Regions from separate parts of the Streptomyces sp. NPDC059668 genome, predicted to be linked through region 4. Evidence: riboswitches for the same ligand, from Rfam matches in the RefSeq annotation. Region 4 holds a riboswitch; each other region holds the start of a gene.
The links. Region 4 has a riboswitch for cyclic di-AMP ahead of ACFV2J_RS09955 (M23 family metallopeptidase). Riboswitches for the same ligand answer to the same signal wherever they lie in the genome.

Region 1 (3,976 bases), on a different contig from region 4:
CCGATTCCCTGGGAACGGGATCTGTACGTCCTGTACGTTTTTCACAGAGGTGGCTCACAGGGGAGTCGCCCGGAGGAGGCGCCAGTCATGTACGAACCGTCCGCCCGTCATGTCCTGCCCGAGTTCACCGAGCGCACGACCGCGGGACACCGGACCCTCGACCCGTACTCCAAGCTGCTCGACGAGCGCATCGTGTTCCTCGGGACGACGATCGACGACACGTCGGCGAACGACGTGACGGCCCAGTTCATGCACCTCGAACACCAGGCCCCCGAGCGGGACATCGCGCTCTACGTCAACTCCCCCGGCGGCTCGTTCAGCGCGATGACGGCCATCTACGACACGATGCGGTTCGTCACCTGCGACGTGGAGACCGTGTGCCTGGGGCAGGCCGCTTCGGTCGCCGCCGTCCTGCTGGCCGGCGGCACCCCGGGCAAGCGATTCGCCCTGCCGGGAGCCCGGGTGTCGATCCGTCAGCCCTCGCTGCCCGGCCCGATCGAGGGCCAGGTCGGCGATCTGGCCCTCCAGGCAGCGGAGTTGACGCGCACCCGGAAGCTGCTGGAGGACATGCTCGTACGGCATACGGGGCAAAATCCCGAACAAGTCGCCGCCGACATCGAGCGGGACACGATTCTGGACGCGCAGGCCGCGCTGGCGTACGGACTGGTGGACGGGATCATCCCGAGCCGCAAGAACTCGCGCACCACGCCCGGTGCGGGGAACGCCACACCCGACGCGAGGTGATCCGCCGATGGTGCCCGAACTGCCCCCACTGCCCGCACTGACGCACGCCGAGGCCGAGCTGATTGACCGTTACCTCGACGTGGTCGACCTGGTCGGCCGCATCAACCCGGCCCACCCGGGAGACACCTATCGCGGGCTGCGCGCCGCCCAGGCACTCGTCGGCAAGGCGACCGCGCTGCGTGACGCCCTGGCCCTGATGCACCAGCGGGGCGAGAGCGAGGTGCACGCACCGACCCTCGCACAGGCCCTGCGCGTCCTCGACGGGGAGCGGCGGGCCGCCCGCGTCACCCTGCCGCCCGACTCCGGCAGTTGACGCCCCCGAACCCCGGGCCGTCGCTCGCTCCGTTCCGCCGAGCGACCGGCCCGGGTTTCAAACGGACCAGTCGGCGTACCCCCCAACGGCGTAGACGCGCGTCCTTTCGGGTGGCCCCGGAAGTTGCGCAACACGCGTGGCCAAAGGGCTGAACGGGACGCTCCGTTGCTGGTAAGAGCGTTGCCGGTGTCCCCAACACCCCTCGAACAGAGGAGTGTCCACCCGAACGGGTGAGTGGTGAGTAACCCCACAAATCATCGGTTCCGCTCGGATTTTCCGACATCCATGCGTGAAGATCCCTTCCGACGACAAGCCCCCGCCACACCGGCGGGGCGGTCCGGGCGGACGCCGAGTCCTGCCGCCGCCCGGATGACCGGTCGACAGATGTGCATCGGCAGGAGTGGAGGACCCAGCAAGACGGGCCGCCGGAGAGATCCGGGCGGTCCTTGGGGTGAAGCCGCGTAAGCGGCCGGGCTACTTCGCCAGCCCGAATCCGACAGGTCATCCTTCACAGGCGGTTGACGAAGGGTTGCGCATGACTGCGCTCAATCGTGTCCCGTCGCTGCTGACCCGGGCCGGTACGGCCTCGGCTCTGACCATCGCCGCCGTGGGCGGCAGCCTGGTGGTCCCGGGCGTCGCGTCCGACGCCGAGGCGGCCACGCCGGCGACGAGGGCACTCCAGGTCGCGGCATCCAAGAAGGGGGCCCCGTACAAGTACGGCGCCACCGGGCCGCGCCGCTTCGACTGCTCCGGGCTCACGCTGTACTCGTACAAGAAGGCGGGCAAGAAGCTGCCTCGTACGGCCGCGGGGCAGTACAACAAGAGCCACCACATCTCCGCCTCGCACCGCAAGGCCGGTGACCTCGTGTTCTTCCACTCGGGCCGGAACGTGTACCACGTCGGCATCTACGCCGGGAAGGGAAAGATCTGGCACTCCCCGAAGACCGGGGAAGTCGTGAAGCTCCAGAAGATCTGGACGAAGAGCGTCTGGTACGGCCGGGTCAGCTGACCTGTCCGGGGGGAGCGGCGGCGCCGGGCCGCCGCCCCCCAGGGCAGGAGCCCCGGGGTCCCTCAGGCCGTCAGGGGCTCCAGGAGGAGCACCACGCCCAGCACCGTGAGCGCGCTCCCGGTGAACGCCTCCACGGCGCGGGCGGCGCGCGGCCCGCGCAGCCATCGGCCGAGCCGGTCGACCAGCAGGGCGACCGCCGGGAACCACACCAGGGCGAGGGCCACCACGATCAGGGCCAGCACCAGGGTGCGGGGCATCGCGGGGCTGCCCGCGGGCACGAACTGCGGCAGCAGGCTCAGGAAGGTGATCGGTGCCTTCGGGTTGAGCGCGTTGGTGACGAAGCCCTGCCGCAGCGGACGGCTCCCGTCCCGCGGCACGCCGGGAATCGGATCACCGGGAATCGGATCACCGGACAGCGGCCCGCCGGACACCGCCGAGCGCCCCCGCTCCCGCGCTCCGGCCCGGTCCGGCCGACCGTCCGGCCCCGGGTCCCGCTCTCGCCGTCGCAGGCCGCCCAGGGTCCGTACCCCGAGGTACAGGACGTAGCCGCCGCCGAGGAGCTGAAGCATCCGGAACAGCGCGGGCACGGCCGTGAGGACGGCGGCGACTCCGGCGACGGCCAGCGCCGTGTGCAGGAGCAGCCCGCCCGCGACCCCGAGCGCGCACGCCACCCCGGCCCGGCGCGAGACGAGGGCGTTGCGTACGACGACGGTGAAGTCCGCACCGGGCATGGCGACCATCCCCGCGGCCACTCCGGTGAAGGCGATGAGCTGTGCGTCCATGGCCCCCAGGCTGCCCGGCCCGGGCCTTCAGCAGGTATGTCGAATATCCTGGGTCCGTCTTAAGCAATCCTTTGGACCCGGCCCCGCCGCGGGGTCCCCGGACCCGGGAGCCGTCCGATGTACGACCCGACACGGCTGGCGGCCCTGGTGGCGGTGGCCGAGGCGGGATCCATCACCCGGGCGGCCGAACGCCTCGGTTACAGCCCGCCCGCCCTCTCCCAGCAGCTCGCCAAGCTCGAACGGGAGGCGGGCGCGCTCCTGCTGGTCCGCTCCCATCGCGGGACGCGGCTCACGGACGCCGGCGAGCTGCTCGTGGCGCGGGCGCGGCGGGTGCTCGACGAGATGGAGCGGGCCCGGCACGAACTGGCCCGGCTGACCGGCCTGTCGGGCGGCACCCTGCGGCTCGGCACCTTCCAGACGGCGGGCATCCATCTGCTGCCACCGGTGCTCAGCGCCTTTCGCCGGGCCCACCCCGACGTGGAACTCACGGTCGCGAACTACGAGCCCCCGGACGGTGTCGCGGCGGTCGCGGCCGGCGAGGTCGACCTCGCGCTGACGCACACCTACGAGCCCGCGGACCCGGTGCCCCTCCCCTCGTCGGTGCGTGCGGAGCCGGTACTGGTCGAGGAACTGGTGCTCGTGACCGCCCCGGGACACGTCCTCGCGGACGGTGCGGCCCGGCTGCCGCTCTCCGGACTCGCCGGCCAGCCGCTGATCAGCATGGCCCCGGACCATCCGCCGCGGCAGGGCGTGGAGGCCGCGCTGGCCCGGGTCGGGGCCACCCCGGCGGTACGGGTCGAGAGCCCCGGATACGCCCTGGTGTGCGCGCTGGTCAGCGCGGGGCTCGGGGTCGCGGTGGTGCCGGAGATGGTGGCCAGGACGGCGGCCACCCCGGTGGGGCTGCGGCTGCTGGAACCGGGAGATCTGCGCCGTACGATCTCCGTCGTCCACCGGACCGACCGGCAGGCACCCGCGGCCGAGGCCTTCCGGGCCCTGCTGCGCGGTGTGTTCGGGCGTGCCACGCGGTAGGGGCGCCCGGCGGGGCACGGCAAATGATCGTTTCCTCAGGGCTCTTGCGGACCACCGGCCACCACCGGCTCGGCCCGCACCGTCCACGGCAACTCGATG
Region 2 (3,976 bases), on a different contig from region 4:
CCCGGGTGAGGCCCGCGCAGTCGTACGAGCCCGGACCTGCCGCGCCCCAGACACACGGCCTGCCGATCTGGGCACGGGCGAAGGCCACCGCCTTGGCGGCCTTCATGTCGTACCCCGAGCCCGACGTGTCGCCGCCGCCCATGACCGCGCCCGCGGTGGCGGACATCCCCGCGTCGACCGTCGCGGCCGGGAGGAAGGACGGGTCGGGGACGACGGACGGGGCGAACGGAGCCGACCCGACCGACGGGGCCGGGGCGACGGCCATGGCGGGGACGTACGCCGTCGCCGACGCGACGGGGGGCTCCGGAGGGAACGGCAGGTCCGGGACACCGAGCAGGTCCGGGGCACCGAGCAGGTCCGGTACTGGGAGCCCGCCGGGAGCGTAGGCCACGTCCTGTGCGTAGGACAGCTCAGGAGCGTAGGCCGTGCCCGACGCGAAGGCCGTGTCCGAGGTGAACGTCATGCCCGACGCGAACGTGGTGTCCGGGGTGAACGCGCCCGGGGCGAACGTCGTCTCCGGGGTGAACGCCGTGTCCGGGACGAAGGTCATGCCCGAGGTGAACGTCATGTCCGGGGTGAGGGGCGTGCCCGCACCGAGGGACGCGTCCGAACCGGCGGACGCGCTCATGCCCGCGGGCGCGGCCGTGTTCAGGGACGCGCCCATGCCCGGGCCCGCCGCCTGCTGACGCCGCCACTGCTCCTCGGCCTCGCGACGGGCCTGTTCCTCCGGGGTGGGCCAGACCTCCTGAACCGGCGGCGCCTCGATCGCCGCGACCGGGGTGCTCCGCTGCTGGACGACGTGCCGGGACAGCAGCTCACGGGCGAGTGCGAGCTTGCGCCGGTTCTGCTCCTTGCGGTGCTTCAGCGAGGAGTGGCCGGACTCGGCGGTCGGCGCGGGCAGCGCCTTGACGGCCTCCTGCCGCGCCCCGCCGCCGGCCGGCAGCGCCGCGAGGGCCCGCCCGGCGGCCGGCTCCGCCACGGACCCTGTCGCCGGTCCTGCGGTCAACGCGGCCACGGGCCCCGCTCCCGGTCCGGCGGTCAGCTCCGGCACGGGGCGAGCCGCGGTCTCCAGGGCGCGGGCGGCAGGGCCGCCCTCCAGGCGCTTCGCGGCGGGCGCGGGGAGCGCCTCGGCCGGGCGCTTCGGCGTGCGGTCGGCCGGCAGCCGGGCCGGCACGGTCGGTCCCAGCCGGGCGCGGCCCACGTCGAACCAGGGCCGCGACACGTCGGCCCCGGCGGCGTCGGCGCCCCTGCGCCCGGCGTCCCGGGCCGGGTTGACGCGACTGCGCGAACCGGTGGTCATCGCGCGGGTCGCGTTGTAGTTCCCGGTCGCGGCCTCGGCCCGGTCGTAGAGGGAGCTGATCCGCTGCTGGACCTCTTCGCGGCTCGGAGCGTCGCCTCCGGCGAGGGAGGCGGAGTCGGGGCTCTGCGGGAACAGGTCCGCCGAGGAGCGGGCCACTGTCGCGGGTGCGGAGCTGGGCATGCCGGGGAGGCTGCTGCTGCCTCCAGGGCCCGGGGTGCGTTCCGGCGCCATGGCAGACGTACTCCTTCCGTGCTCCGCCTACCGAGTTAGCTGTCGGGTTCGGGCGGACAGATCCGGAAGGTATGCCCTACGGCCCCTGCCCGGTGGGGCAGTCGGGCCGATTCACCCCAAAATTTCGGTTGGGTCCCCGGCTCCGGTCGCCGTGAGGCCGCACCGGATTAGGCGGAGGCCAAGCGACCCGGCGAGGTTCGCCGGAGGAAGTCGTGTGGCCTGGCGCCAACTTAGCCAACTTGTGTACCTCGCGTGAAGATTGAAGTGCGAAGTGTCCGATATGTAATTGTGACCTTCGTCGTACTCCCGATCTCGGGTGAGTTTGCGCACCGGCCACCGGCTCAAGTCCTCGGCGGCACAGCCCGATTCGTCGTGGCCTCTGAAGCCGTGCGGCCGCACGGAGCGGCTCCCGGCCCGCGTCAGCACAGTTGGGCACGCGGCTCGTCGGCGCGGATCGCGGGGTCCGGCGGGATCGCCGGAGCCGACGGTTCGGGCCGGGCCGACGATGCGGTCACGGACCCTGTTCCCGCCACGGACGGAGTCCCCGTCGTGGACGGTGGCACCGGCGGTTCCACCGAGTCCGGGTTCGGGTCCGGGTCCGGACCGCCGCCGGCCGGACCGGGGTCCGCTCGGCGCGAGGCGAGCAGCACCGCCAGGGCCCGCAAGGGTCTTCGCGCGCGTCCGTGCAGCAGCCCCAGGACGATCGCGGCCGCCACGGCTATCAGGTGTTCCCGACCCGCCAGATTGGGTCTGACGATCGACTCCCACACCATCGAGCCCCCGGTGAGCGCGAACACCACGGGTGCGCGTCGGACCACCGCGAGGTAGGTGAACAGGCCCACCACCGCGGCGGACGGGCCGGTGTCCAGCACCTGCCCGATCTCGGGGGGCAGCCCCAGACCCCACCAGCCCGGGCCCATCGCGATCATCACGCGGACGGTGAGGGTGCCCGCCAGCGTGGTGACGTAGGCGATGGCCAGGGTCCGGGCCCGGCCGAGGGCGAGTTCGGCGAGGGCGAACGCGAGGAACAGCTGAGTGATGCCCGCCCACACCGGCAGGTCGAGGGCGGGGACGTACAGCGACACGGGAGTGCGCAACAGGGCCAGTGGCAGCGGCAGCGACGCCTTCACCCCGCCGGTCAGCCGCACCACCGTGGCGCCGGTCGGATGCTGGGCGATCGCGTGGAAGAAGATGACCCCGAAGGCGGCCACGAAGGCCAGCACGAGTCCGGACAGTCCGCGCCGCACGAGTTGCCGGAACGGTTCGACGACGATGCCGTGCCACTCACCGCGCAGGGTGCGGCCGACGAACGACACCAGCCGGTACGGCGTGCCGCCCGGCCGCCCGCGTGCGCCGTCGCGCACGGCGGACGGCGGCGGCCCCCCATCGGGCCCCGCCGTCCGTGCATGACCGTTGCCGACATCGCCGCGACGCTCTTCCACCGCCCTAAGCAATGCCCTCTCCCCCCACCACCCGCAGGACGTCTCCTCGTATAGAGGGACGAGATCTTCATAAGGTTGACTCCGGCCGCGCCCTCTCCCTGTCGCGGGCTCGACCCCACGGGCCGCACGGCCCGCACCACCTCCACGACCCGCGCGGCTCAGGACGTGCGGCGCGCGCGGCCCGTCGGCCTGCCCAGATAGGTCAAGGGGCCCGGTTCCGGTACGGGGATCTCGTGGAAGCCGAGACGATCGTAGAAGGCGCGGGCGGACGTGTTGGCGGTGACCATGCCGAGGTGGACGGCCGGGACACCGCGATCGGCGAGCGCGTCGAGGAAGGTGTCCATCAACGCCCGCCCGTGGCCCCTTCGCTGCCAGTCCGGGAGCAGGTCGATGTGCAGATGCGCGGGATGGGCGGCCAGTTCGGGCAGGACCATGCGTTCGGGGCGGTGCAGCAGGTCGATCATCGTGTCGCCCGGCGTGCGCGGTGGCGTCGTGCTCCGTGGATAGCGCGTGGCGACCGTCGGTATCCAGACGGCGCGGAGGTCGCCGGCGAACCGCGCGGTGTCGGCGGTGCCGAGGACGTAGCCGACCGCCCGGCCCGTCCCGTCGTCGAGCACGAAGGCGAGTTCCGGTTCGAGATGACAGTAGGGGTACGCGAACAAGGTCGGCATCAGTTCCAGGTCGGGATACAGAGCCCGTGAGTCGCCTCCTTCGTGGGCCGTCATCACACACACGTGCCCCACCGCGGCACGGTCTTCGGCCTTGTACGGGCGGATCGTCGGCTGGTGAGTCATGGGCCGTATCCTTCCGGCATGGGAGCGCTCCCGCCAGCGCCCGAACCGCCCGAACCGCTCGAACCGCTTCGCCGGTCCGGCCCGTCCCCGCCCGACCGGCCCGTCTCCGCCTGCGGGGCCTTCCGCTCCGGCCCGTCCGCCCGCCCGTCGACCCGCTCGAACCGCCCGCGGTCCGGTTCCCGCTATCCGGCGTCCGGCTCACGGCCTCC
Region 3 (3,976 bases), on a different contig from region 4:
GCGCCCTGCTGGAGACGGGTGTCGAGGAACTCCTGCGCTACGACGGCCCGGTGGAGCTGGCCACGTGGCGGTTCGCGACCGAGGCGGTCCGTATCGGCGGTCAGGACATCGCGCCCGGCGACCCCGTGCTCGTCGTCCTCGCGGCCGCGGACCGTGACCCCGCCCGGTTCGAGCAGCCCGACACGCTCGATCTCTCCCGACGTGACAACCAGCACCTCGGCTACGGCCACGGCATCCACTACTGCCTCGGCGCGCCGCTCGCCCGGCTGGAGGGACAGACCGCGCTGGCCACCCTCCTCACCCGGCTGCCCGACCTCCGACTGGCGGGCGATTCGGCTGATTTGCGATGGCGTGGCGGACTGATCATGCGTGGATTGCGAACGCTTCCGGTGGAGTTCACCCCTGGTCGGTAGTCATGCGGCAGTCGTACGGTGCCGTCGGGGCGGCTGTCACCGTGCGCGGGATCGGTGGCCGCGCAGTATGAGGGGACGGGCGCGAAAAGGTGACGCTCCCTCAACTCTGTAATCTTCACGTGATCTGCGCTGCATCTGCTTGTGACAAGTGATCGGGTGCGACTACGTTCACCCATCAACGCGGCTCGTCAGCCGCGTAGTCACCTGCAGTCACGTGAAAGGCTCTCGCATGCTCTCCGGGAACGGCCGCCATCGTCGCCCCCGTCAGGCTCCGGCCCTCATCGTCGCGGCAGGGGTGACCGGATCGGCCATCGCCATCCCGTTGCTCGGTGCCGCCGGCGCGTCCGCTGCGGACGGCACCACGTGGGACCGGGTCGCCGAGTGCGAGAGCGGCGGTCAGTGGAGCGCCGACGGGGGCAACGGGTACTACGGCGGGCTGCAGTTGACGCAGGAGAACTGGCAGAGATACGGCGGCCGCATGTACGCGCCGAGCGCCGACGAGGCCAGCCGGTCGCAGCAGATAGCCGTCGCCGAGAAGGTCCTGGCCGACCAGGGCCTCGCCGCCTGGCCGACCTGCGGTCCGCTCTCCGGGCTCAGCAAGAGCTCGGGCGAGGTCTCGGTCGACACGGGCGTGGCCGGCGACTCGTCCAGTTCATCCGATTCATCCTCTTCGACCGATGGGTCCGGCTCCCTGACGGGCTCGCTGGGGATCGGTGTCTCTCCGTCCGACTCCTCCCGGTCCGAATCGTCATCGACCGATTCGTCCTCGGACGGGACCGGGAACCGGACGAAGTCGGACACCTCCTCGGACGAGGAGTCCGGCAGCGCTCGGGAGACGGACAGCGAGGGCACGAGGTCGACGAAGGGTGGCGAACCGGGCAACTCGGGCCGGAGCGGCGACGCTTCGGCGGCCTCCGAGGGGGCGACGACCGGAGCCGGGCGCCACCGCGGTGACGGTGCCGCCGAGAGCTCCACCGACGACACGGTGGACGGCCGCGGCGACGACTCCTCCGGCCGGCACGCCTCACGCGACTCCGGCGCCTCGCGCGCCGTCGTCGACGGCTCGTACGTCGTCCGCACCGGAGACAGCCTCTCGACCATCGCCGACGCCCTTGACCTCGAAGGCGGATGGGCCGGGCTGTACGCCGGGAACGAGAAGACGGTCGGTGCCGACCCGGACCTCATTCTCCCCGGTCAGAGCCTTGCAGTTGATGCCGAACCGGGCGAAAAGTAGCGGGAGTTCACGTCATGGTTCGCCGTGTAATGTCCGGTTTGGCGCAAGTGAGAGATGGATCTCAAAGGCCCTGATCGTCTTTGAAATTCGACCGATCGACTGCTTACGGTCATCACCGCTCGCCACAGCGGGCCCCGACGGTCGCAACGCCGAATCCTGCCAGCGGCCGTACGGGAACAGTCGACGCGTCAAGCGCCGTAGGCAGGAGCGGGGGACCCAAGGTAAGCGCCGCGCCCGGTAGTTGACCGGGAGCGGCTTGGGGTGAAGACGTGCGCCGAGAGCGCACGGCCGGGCACTCACCCGCCCGAACCCGACAGCTCACCTCGCAGGCGTCGGTGAGGGGATCACTCGATGCTGTTTTCCAGCAAGGGCAAGCACCGCCGTCCGTCCAAGGCCACCCGTGTCGCCACGCTCGCCGGTGTCACCGGCGTCGCCATCGCCGCTCCGCTGATGGCGACCGGCAGCGCCTCCGCCGCCACCGCCTCGGAGTGGGACTCCGTCGCCCAGTGCGAGTCCGGCGGCAACTGGTCGATCAACACCGGCAACGGCTACTACGGCGGCCTGCAGTTCTCGGCCTCCACCTGGGCCGCGTACGGCGGCACCGCCTACGCCTCCACCGCCGACAAGGCCTCCAAGTCGCAGCAGATCACCATCGGCGAGAAGGTCCTCGCCGCGCAGGGCAAGGGTGCCTGGCCGACCTGCGGCACGGGCCTGTCCGGCGCCGCGTACACCGGTGGCACGACCACCCCCGCCAAGCCGTCCACCTCCAGCGGCACGCAGAGCACCGGTACCCGGTCGACGGACACCGCGGCCTCCCGTTCGTCCGAGCGCCCGGCGGCCCAGAAGAAGACCGTCTCCACCCCGACCGGCAAGAAGGTCAAGAAGGGCGACGGCGAGTACAAGGTCGTCAAGGGCGACACCCTCAGCTCGATCGCGGAGAAGAAGAAGGTCAAGGGCGGCTGGCAGCAGCTGTTCAAGCTGAACAAGGACATCGTCGACGACGCGGACTTCATCTACCCGGGTCAGCAGCTCCACCTCAGCTGAGGTGACGGGCCTCTCGGACGGCAGGCCTCTCGTAGGAGGGGCCTGCACGCCGGAGACCCGATGAGGGTCCACCCCCGTCCCCACGGGCTCCCCGCTCCGGTGCGTCTTCCCCCGTACGCACCGGAGCGGGGGTTTTTGTTTCGAAGGGGAACAATATTTACCCTCAGTTCTGCTCAAGGGGTGGTCGAGCGGCTGGCCGATCGCTCCGAGCCGGTTAGGCTCATCCCGCGGAGCCGAACGCGGCCCCGTGCAGTGCGGGCCCCGCCGGCCCGCGTACCCGCGTCACATCCCAGAAGGAGATGCTCGTGCCGTCCATCGACGTCGTCGTAGCCCGGGAAATCCTGGACTCCCGAGGCAACCCCACGGTCGAGGTCGAGGTCGGCCTCGACGACGGCAGCACGGGTCGTGCCGCCGTCCCGTCCGGCGCCTCCACGGGTGCCTTCGAGGCCATCGAGCTGCGTGACGGTGACCCCAACCGCTACCACGGCAAGGGTGTCGAGAAGGCCGTCCTCGCCGTCATCGAGCAGATCGGCCCGGAGCTCGTCGGCTACGACGCCACCGAGCAGCGCCTGATCGACCAGGCCATGTTCGACCTGGACGCCACCGACAACAAGGGCTCGCTGGGCGCCAACGCCATCCTCGGCGTCTCGCTGGCCGTCGCGCACGCCGCCTCCGAGGCGTCCGACCTCCCGCTCTTCCGCTACCTGGGCGGCCCGAACGCGCACCTGCTGCCCGTTCCCATGATGAACATCCTGAACGGCGGCTCGCACGCCGACTCGAACGTGGACATCCAGGAGTTCATGATCGCCCCGATCGGCGCGGAGTCCTTCTCCGAGGCGCTGCGCTGGGGTGCCGAGGTCTACCACACCCTCAAGTCCGTCCTGAAGACCAAGGGCCTGTCCACCGGCCTCGGCGACGAGGGCGGCTTCGCCCCGAACCTGGAGTCGAACCGCGCCGCGCTCGACCTCATCATCGAGGCCATCAAGCAGGCCGGTTACGTCCCCGGCGAGCAGATCGCGCTCGCCCTCGACGTCGCCGCGTCCGAGTTCTACAAGGACGGCAAGTACGAGTTCGAGGGCAAGTCCCGCTCGGCCGCCGAGATGACGGAGTACTACGAGGAGCTCGTGGCGGCCTACCCGCTCGTCTCCATCGAGGACCCGCTGTACGAGGACGACTGGGCCGGCTGGAACGTCATCACCCAGAAGCTGGGCGACAAGGTCCAGATCGTCGGCGACGACCTCTTCGTCACCAACCCCGAGCGCCTCGCCCGCGGCATCGAGGAGGG
Region 4 (3,976 bases):
CGGCGCGAAGAAGCGGTAGTACTTCGACTCGTCCGAGACCTGCTCGTAGAAGCTGACCAGGCGCTCGGCGTCGTCGACGGTGATGGGCCTGACACGGGCCGTGCCTCCGTCGCGCAGCACCACGTCGGCCTCCCAGTGGGAGGGGTACTCGTGCCGGTCCGACGAGGTCTGCATGGGCCCCAGAGTACGGCTCGCGTCCGACAGCGGCGCGAGGCAGGCTAGGGGCAGCGGATTCGGATCCAGGCCGGGGTCCGAAGCCGGGTCCGGGGCAGGTACGACACCCGCTCCGGGCGCGCTTCACTCTATGGAACACTGGTCTAGACAACCCTGAACCCCTGAAGGGCAGCATCACATGGCTGAGCGCCGCGTCAACGTCGGCTGGGCCGAGGGCCTCCACGCCCGTCCCGCCTCCATCTTCGTCCGGGCGGCCACGGCCTCCGGCATCCCCGTGACGATCGCCAAGGCGGACGGCAGTCCCGTCAACGCGGCCTCCATGCTGGCGGTCCTCGGCCTGGGCGCCCAGGGCGGCGAGGAGGTCGTCCTCGCCTCGGAGGCCGAGGGCGCGGACGCCGCCCTCGACCGGCTGGCGAAGCTGGTGGCGGAAGGCCTCGAAGAGCTTCCCGAGACCGTCTGAGGAATCCCCCTCACGGGGTTCCCCACAGGCGGCGGTGAAGGCCTTTCACACCGAAGGACTTCGCCTCGTACGCATTTCGAAGGGCTCGCCCGAAAAAAACGGGCGGGCCCTTCTTTTTTTCGAATTGCGGGCAGCAGAAATAATCCCCCGCGAATTACCTCTCTTTGTATACGGCCCCCGTGTTAATGACGCAGGCCCGTCATGTTTACGGGATGTTGCGAAGTCCTCACACGGTCCGGGCGATCTCCCCCACCGGGAAACCTCAGCCGGTGCGCGGCCGTCGCGCGCTCGGTGTGCAGCGCCGTGACGGTCCGGGCCCGCTCACCGTCGCCGCGCGCCACCGCGTCCACGATGCCGCCGTGCTCCGCCCAGGACTCCACCGGGTCGGCGGGCGCCTCGACCGTGTACATCCAGGCGATCTTGTGCCGCAGCTGGGCCAGCGTGGACGTCAGCGCGGGACTCCCGGAAGCCTGCGCGAGCGTCTCGTGGAACCAGCCGCCCAGGGAGCGCAGATCCTCGCTGTTCCCCCTCCTGGAGCGTTCCTGACCCAGCCTGACCAGGCCTCGCAGCACCTTGAGGTGGGCCTCGGTGCGCCGCTGGGCGGCCCGGGACGCCCCCAGCGGCTCCAGGAGCATGCGCATCTCCAGCAGGTCCGCGGCCTCCTGCTCGGTGGGCTCCGCCACGCACGCGCCCGCGTGCCGGCGGGTGACGACGAACCCCTCGGCCTCCAGGGTGCGCAGGGCCTCGCGCACCGGGACGCGCGAGACGCCGTAGCGGCGGGCGAGCAGTTCCTCGGTGAGCCGGCCGCCGCGCTCGTAGACACCCGCGACGATGTCGTCGCGGATCGCCGTGCATACCGAGTGCGCGGGAATGCGCATGACCCGACCTCCGCCTTAATCCCCGCGAAACGCGGTCGATTGACGCTCGTTCGGCGACTCTATTGCAGCGAGCCGGAATTTCCGATGGCGGGCCGGAATCCATGGATATTTTTTGGACAGACAGCCGTTCGAAACGACGAAGCCCCGGCTCGGGTGAGCCGGGGCTTCGAAAGCGGGGACGCCGGGCGTCAGACGTTCACGCCGTGCGAGCGGAGGTAGGCGACCGGGTCGATGTCGGAGCCGTACTCCGCCGTGGTGCGGGCCTCGAAGTGGAGGTGGGGCCCGGTGGTGTTCCCGGTGGCCCCGGAGAGGCCCAGCCGGTCGCCGGGCGTGACGGTCTGGCCGACGGCGACACCGATGGACGACAGGTGGCCGTACATCGTGTACGTGCCGTCGTGCATCCGCAGGACGACCTGGTTGCCGTAGGCGCCGCCCCAGCCGGCCGTGACGACCGTGCCCGAGCCGACCGCGTGGACCGGGGTGCCGGACGCCGCGTGGAAGTCCACGCCGGTGTGACTGCCGGAGGACCAGAGGCTGCCGCCGGCCTTGTAGCCGGTGGAGACGTACGAGCCGGGGATCGGCAGGACGAAGGTGTTGAGGCGCTTGCGCTCGGCGGCGCGGGCGGCGCGCTCCTTGGCCTCGCGCTCCTTCTCGGCCTCCTCGACGGCCCGCTTGCGCGCGGCCTGTTCGGCCTGCCGGCGGGCGGCGGCCTCGTCGGCGGCGCGCTGCTGCGCGGCGGCCTGCGCGTCGATCTGGGCGGCGACCGTGTCGCCGATGGTGACGGCCTGGGTCAGCCCGGTCTGCTCGACGGAGCTGTCCGCGGCGAAGGCCGGGGCGGCCAGGGTTCCGATGACACCGGTGGTGGTGAGCGCCGCGACGCCGACGGCGTTCGAGGTGGTGCGCTTCACGCGGCTCGGACGACGGTGTTTCCCGGTGCCACAGGTGAACGCCATGAAGGGGCTTGGTCCTTTCCTTCCCTCTCGCCTACCGGGTTAGCTGACGGGTTCGGAGCAGGAAGGTCTCCTACGGACGCCCTCACGGGGAGGGGGGTCCGATTCACCCCAGGGACTGCGTACGGGTCCCCGGCTCCCCTGGCTCGCGCCGTACGGGGACTCGGCGATGACTGTCCGGTGCCGCGGACGCGGCGCACTGCCTGACGAACAGCCGGACCGACGCTAAGGGGGCCGACTTTCAATCAACAAACGGATCACGGTTTTTGTAGTGCATGCCACAGGGCAGAAAGGCAACCACCCCATCAATACGGACAAATTGAGGATGTTGTCCGGGCAAAAGGGGACCCGGGCGACTCTTCGGTCACCCGGGCCCCCTGGGACGTGCGTTTTCCGCCGCGTTCCCTGGCGCGTTCTTTGCCGCGCTCTCCGTCCGGCTTCTACTCCGCGGCCACGACGGTCACTTCACCGATACCGAGCGCCTTGACGGGCTCCTCGATCTGCGCGGCGTCGCCCACCAGGACGGTGACCAGACGGTCCACCGGGAAGGCGCTCACCGCCGCCGCGGTGGCCTCCACGGTGCCGGTCGCGGCGAGCTGCTGATACAGCGTCGCCTGGTAGTCGTCCGGCAGGTACTGCTCGACCTGGTCGGCGAGGGTGCCCGCGACGGCCGCCGCGGTCTCGAACTTGAGGGGCGCCACACCCACCAGGTTCTGCACGGCGACGTCCCGTTCGGCGTCCGTCAGACCGTCCGCGGCGAGGGTGCGCAGCACCTTCCAGAGATCGTCCAGCGCCGGCCCGGTGTTCGGGGTGTCCACGGAGCCGCTGATGGCGAGCATCGCGATACCCGTGCCGTCCGGGGCGGAACGCATCACCTGACCGAAGGCCCGCACCCCGTAGGTGTAGCCCTTCTCCTCACGCAGCACCCGGTCCAGGCGCGAGGTGAGGGTGCCGCCGAGGCAGTACGTGCCGAGCACCTGGGCGGGCCAGACCCGGTCGTGCCGGTCCGAGCCGACACGGCCGATCAGCAGCTGCGTCTGGACCGCGCCGGGGCGGTCCACGATGATCACGCGGCCGGTGTCGTCGGCGGTGACCGGCGGTACCGGACGCGGCTCGGCGGAGGAACCGGTCCAGGCGCCGAGCGTCTCGGCGAGCAGCCCGTCGAGGTCCACGCCGGTGAGGTCGCCGACGATCACGGCGGTGGACGTGGCCGGGCGCACGTGCCGGTCGTAGAAGGCGCGGACGCCCGCCGCGTCGATCTTCCGCACGGTCTCCTCGGTGCCCTGCCGGGGACGGGACATCCGCGAGGTCACCGGGAACAGCTCCTTGGAGAGCTCCTTGGCGGCACGGCGGGCCGGGTTCGCGCTCTCGTGCGGGATCTCGTCGAGCCGATTGCGCACCAGCCGCTCGATCTCGCTCTCCGCGAACGCCGGTGCCCTCAGGGCGTCGGCGAGCAGACCGAGCGCCTTGGGGAGGCGCGAGACGGGCACTTCGAGGGAGAGGCGTACACCGGG

Region 1: another riboswitch for cyclic di-AMP. It lies ahead of ACFV2J_RS03120 (C40 family peptidase); the one in region 4 lies ahead of ACFV2J_RS09955 (M23 family metallopeptidase).
Region 2: another riboswitch for cyclic di-AMP. It lies ahead of ACFV2J_RS08185 (C40 family peptidase); the one in region 4 lies ahead of ACFV2J_RS09955 (M23 family metallopeptidase).
Region 3: another riboswitch for cyclic di-AMP. It lies ahead of ACFV2J_RS02645 (transglycosylase family protein); the one in region 4 lies ahead of ACFV2J_RS09955 (M23 family metallopeptidase).

Annotation. Positions count from the first base shown of each region.
Region 1 covers NZ_JBHWEL010000002.1:143,780-147,755, forward strand. Annotated here, with positions in the region: gene ACFV2J_RS03110 (ATP-dependent Clp protease proteolytic subunit) at 88-744, shown strand; gene ACFV2J_RS03115 (hypothetical protein) at 752-1,057, shown strand; cyclic di-AMP (ydaO/yuaA leader) riboswitch at 1,404-1,589, shown strand; gene ACFV2J_RS03120 (C40 family peptidase) at 1,593-2,066, shown strand; gene ACFV2J_RS03125 (LysE family translocator) at 2,129-2,848, opposite strand; gene ACFV2J_RS03130 (LysR family transcriptional regulator) at 2,966-3,877, shown strand; gene ACFV2J_RS03135 (ATP-binding protein) at 3,913-3,976, opposite strand, start outside.
Region 2 covers NZ_JBHWEL010000007.1:66,847-70,822, reverse strand. Annotated here, with positions in the region: gene ACFV2J_RS08185 (C40 family peptidase) at 1-1,480, opposite strand, end outside; cyclic di-AMP (ydaO/yuaA leader) riboswitch at 1,540-1,715, opposite strand; gene ACFV2J_RS08180 (hypothetical protein) at 1,951-2,895, opposite strand; gene ACFV2J_RS08175 (GNAT family N-acetyltransferase) at 3,132-3,767, opposite strand.
Region 3 covers NZ_JBHWEL010000002.1:48,178-52,153, forward strand. Annotated here, with positions in the region: gene ACFV2J_RS02635 (cytochrome P450) at 1-413, shown strand, start outside; gene ACFV2J_RS02640 (transglycosylase family protein) at 643-1,647, shown strand; cyclic di-AMP (ydaO/yuaA leader) riboswitch at 1,831-1,994, shown strand; gene ACFV2J_RS02645 (transglycosylase family protein) at 1,999-2,691, shown strand; gene eno (phosphopyruvate hydratase) at 2,991-3,976, shown strand, end outside.
Region 4 covers NZ_JBHWEL010000009.1:94,201-98,176, reverse strand. Annotated here, with positions in the region: gene ACFV2J_RS09970 (GNAT family N-acetyltransferase) at 1-174, opposite strand, end outside; gene ACFV2J_RS09965 (HPr family phosphocarrier protein) at 353-634, shown strand; gene ACFV2J_RS09960 (GntR family transcriptional regulator) at 817-1,512, opposite strand; gene ACFV2J_RS09955 (M23 family metallopeptidase) at 1,701-2,465, opposite strand; cyclic di-AMP (ydaO/yuaA leader) riboswitch at 2,479-2,641, opposite strand; gene ACFV2J_RS09950 (M16 family metallopeptidase) at 2,903-3,976, opposite strand, start outside.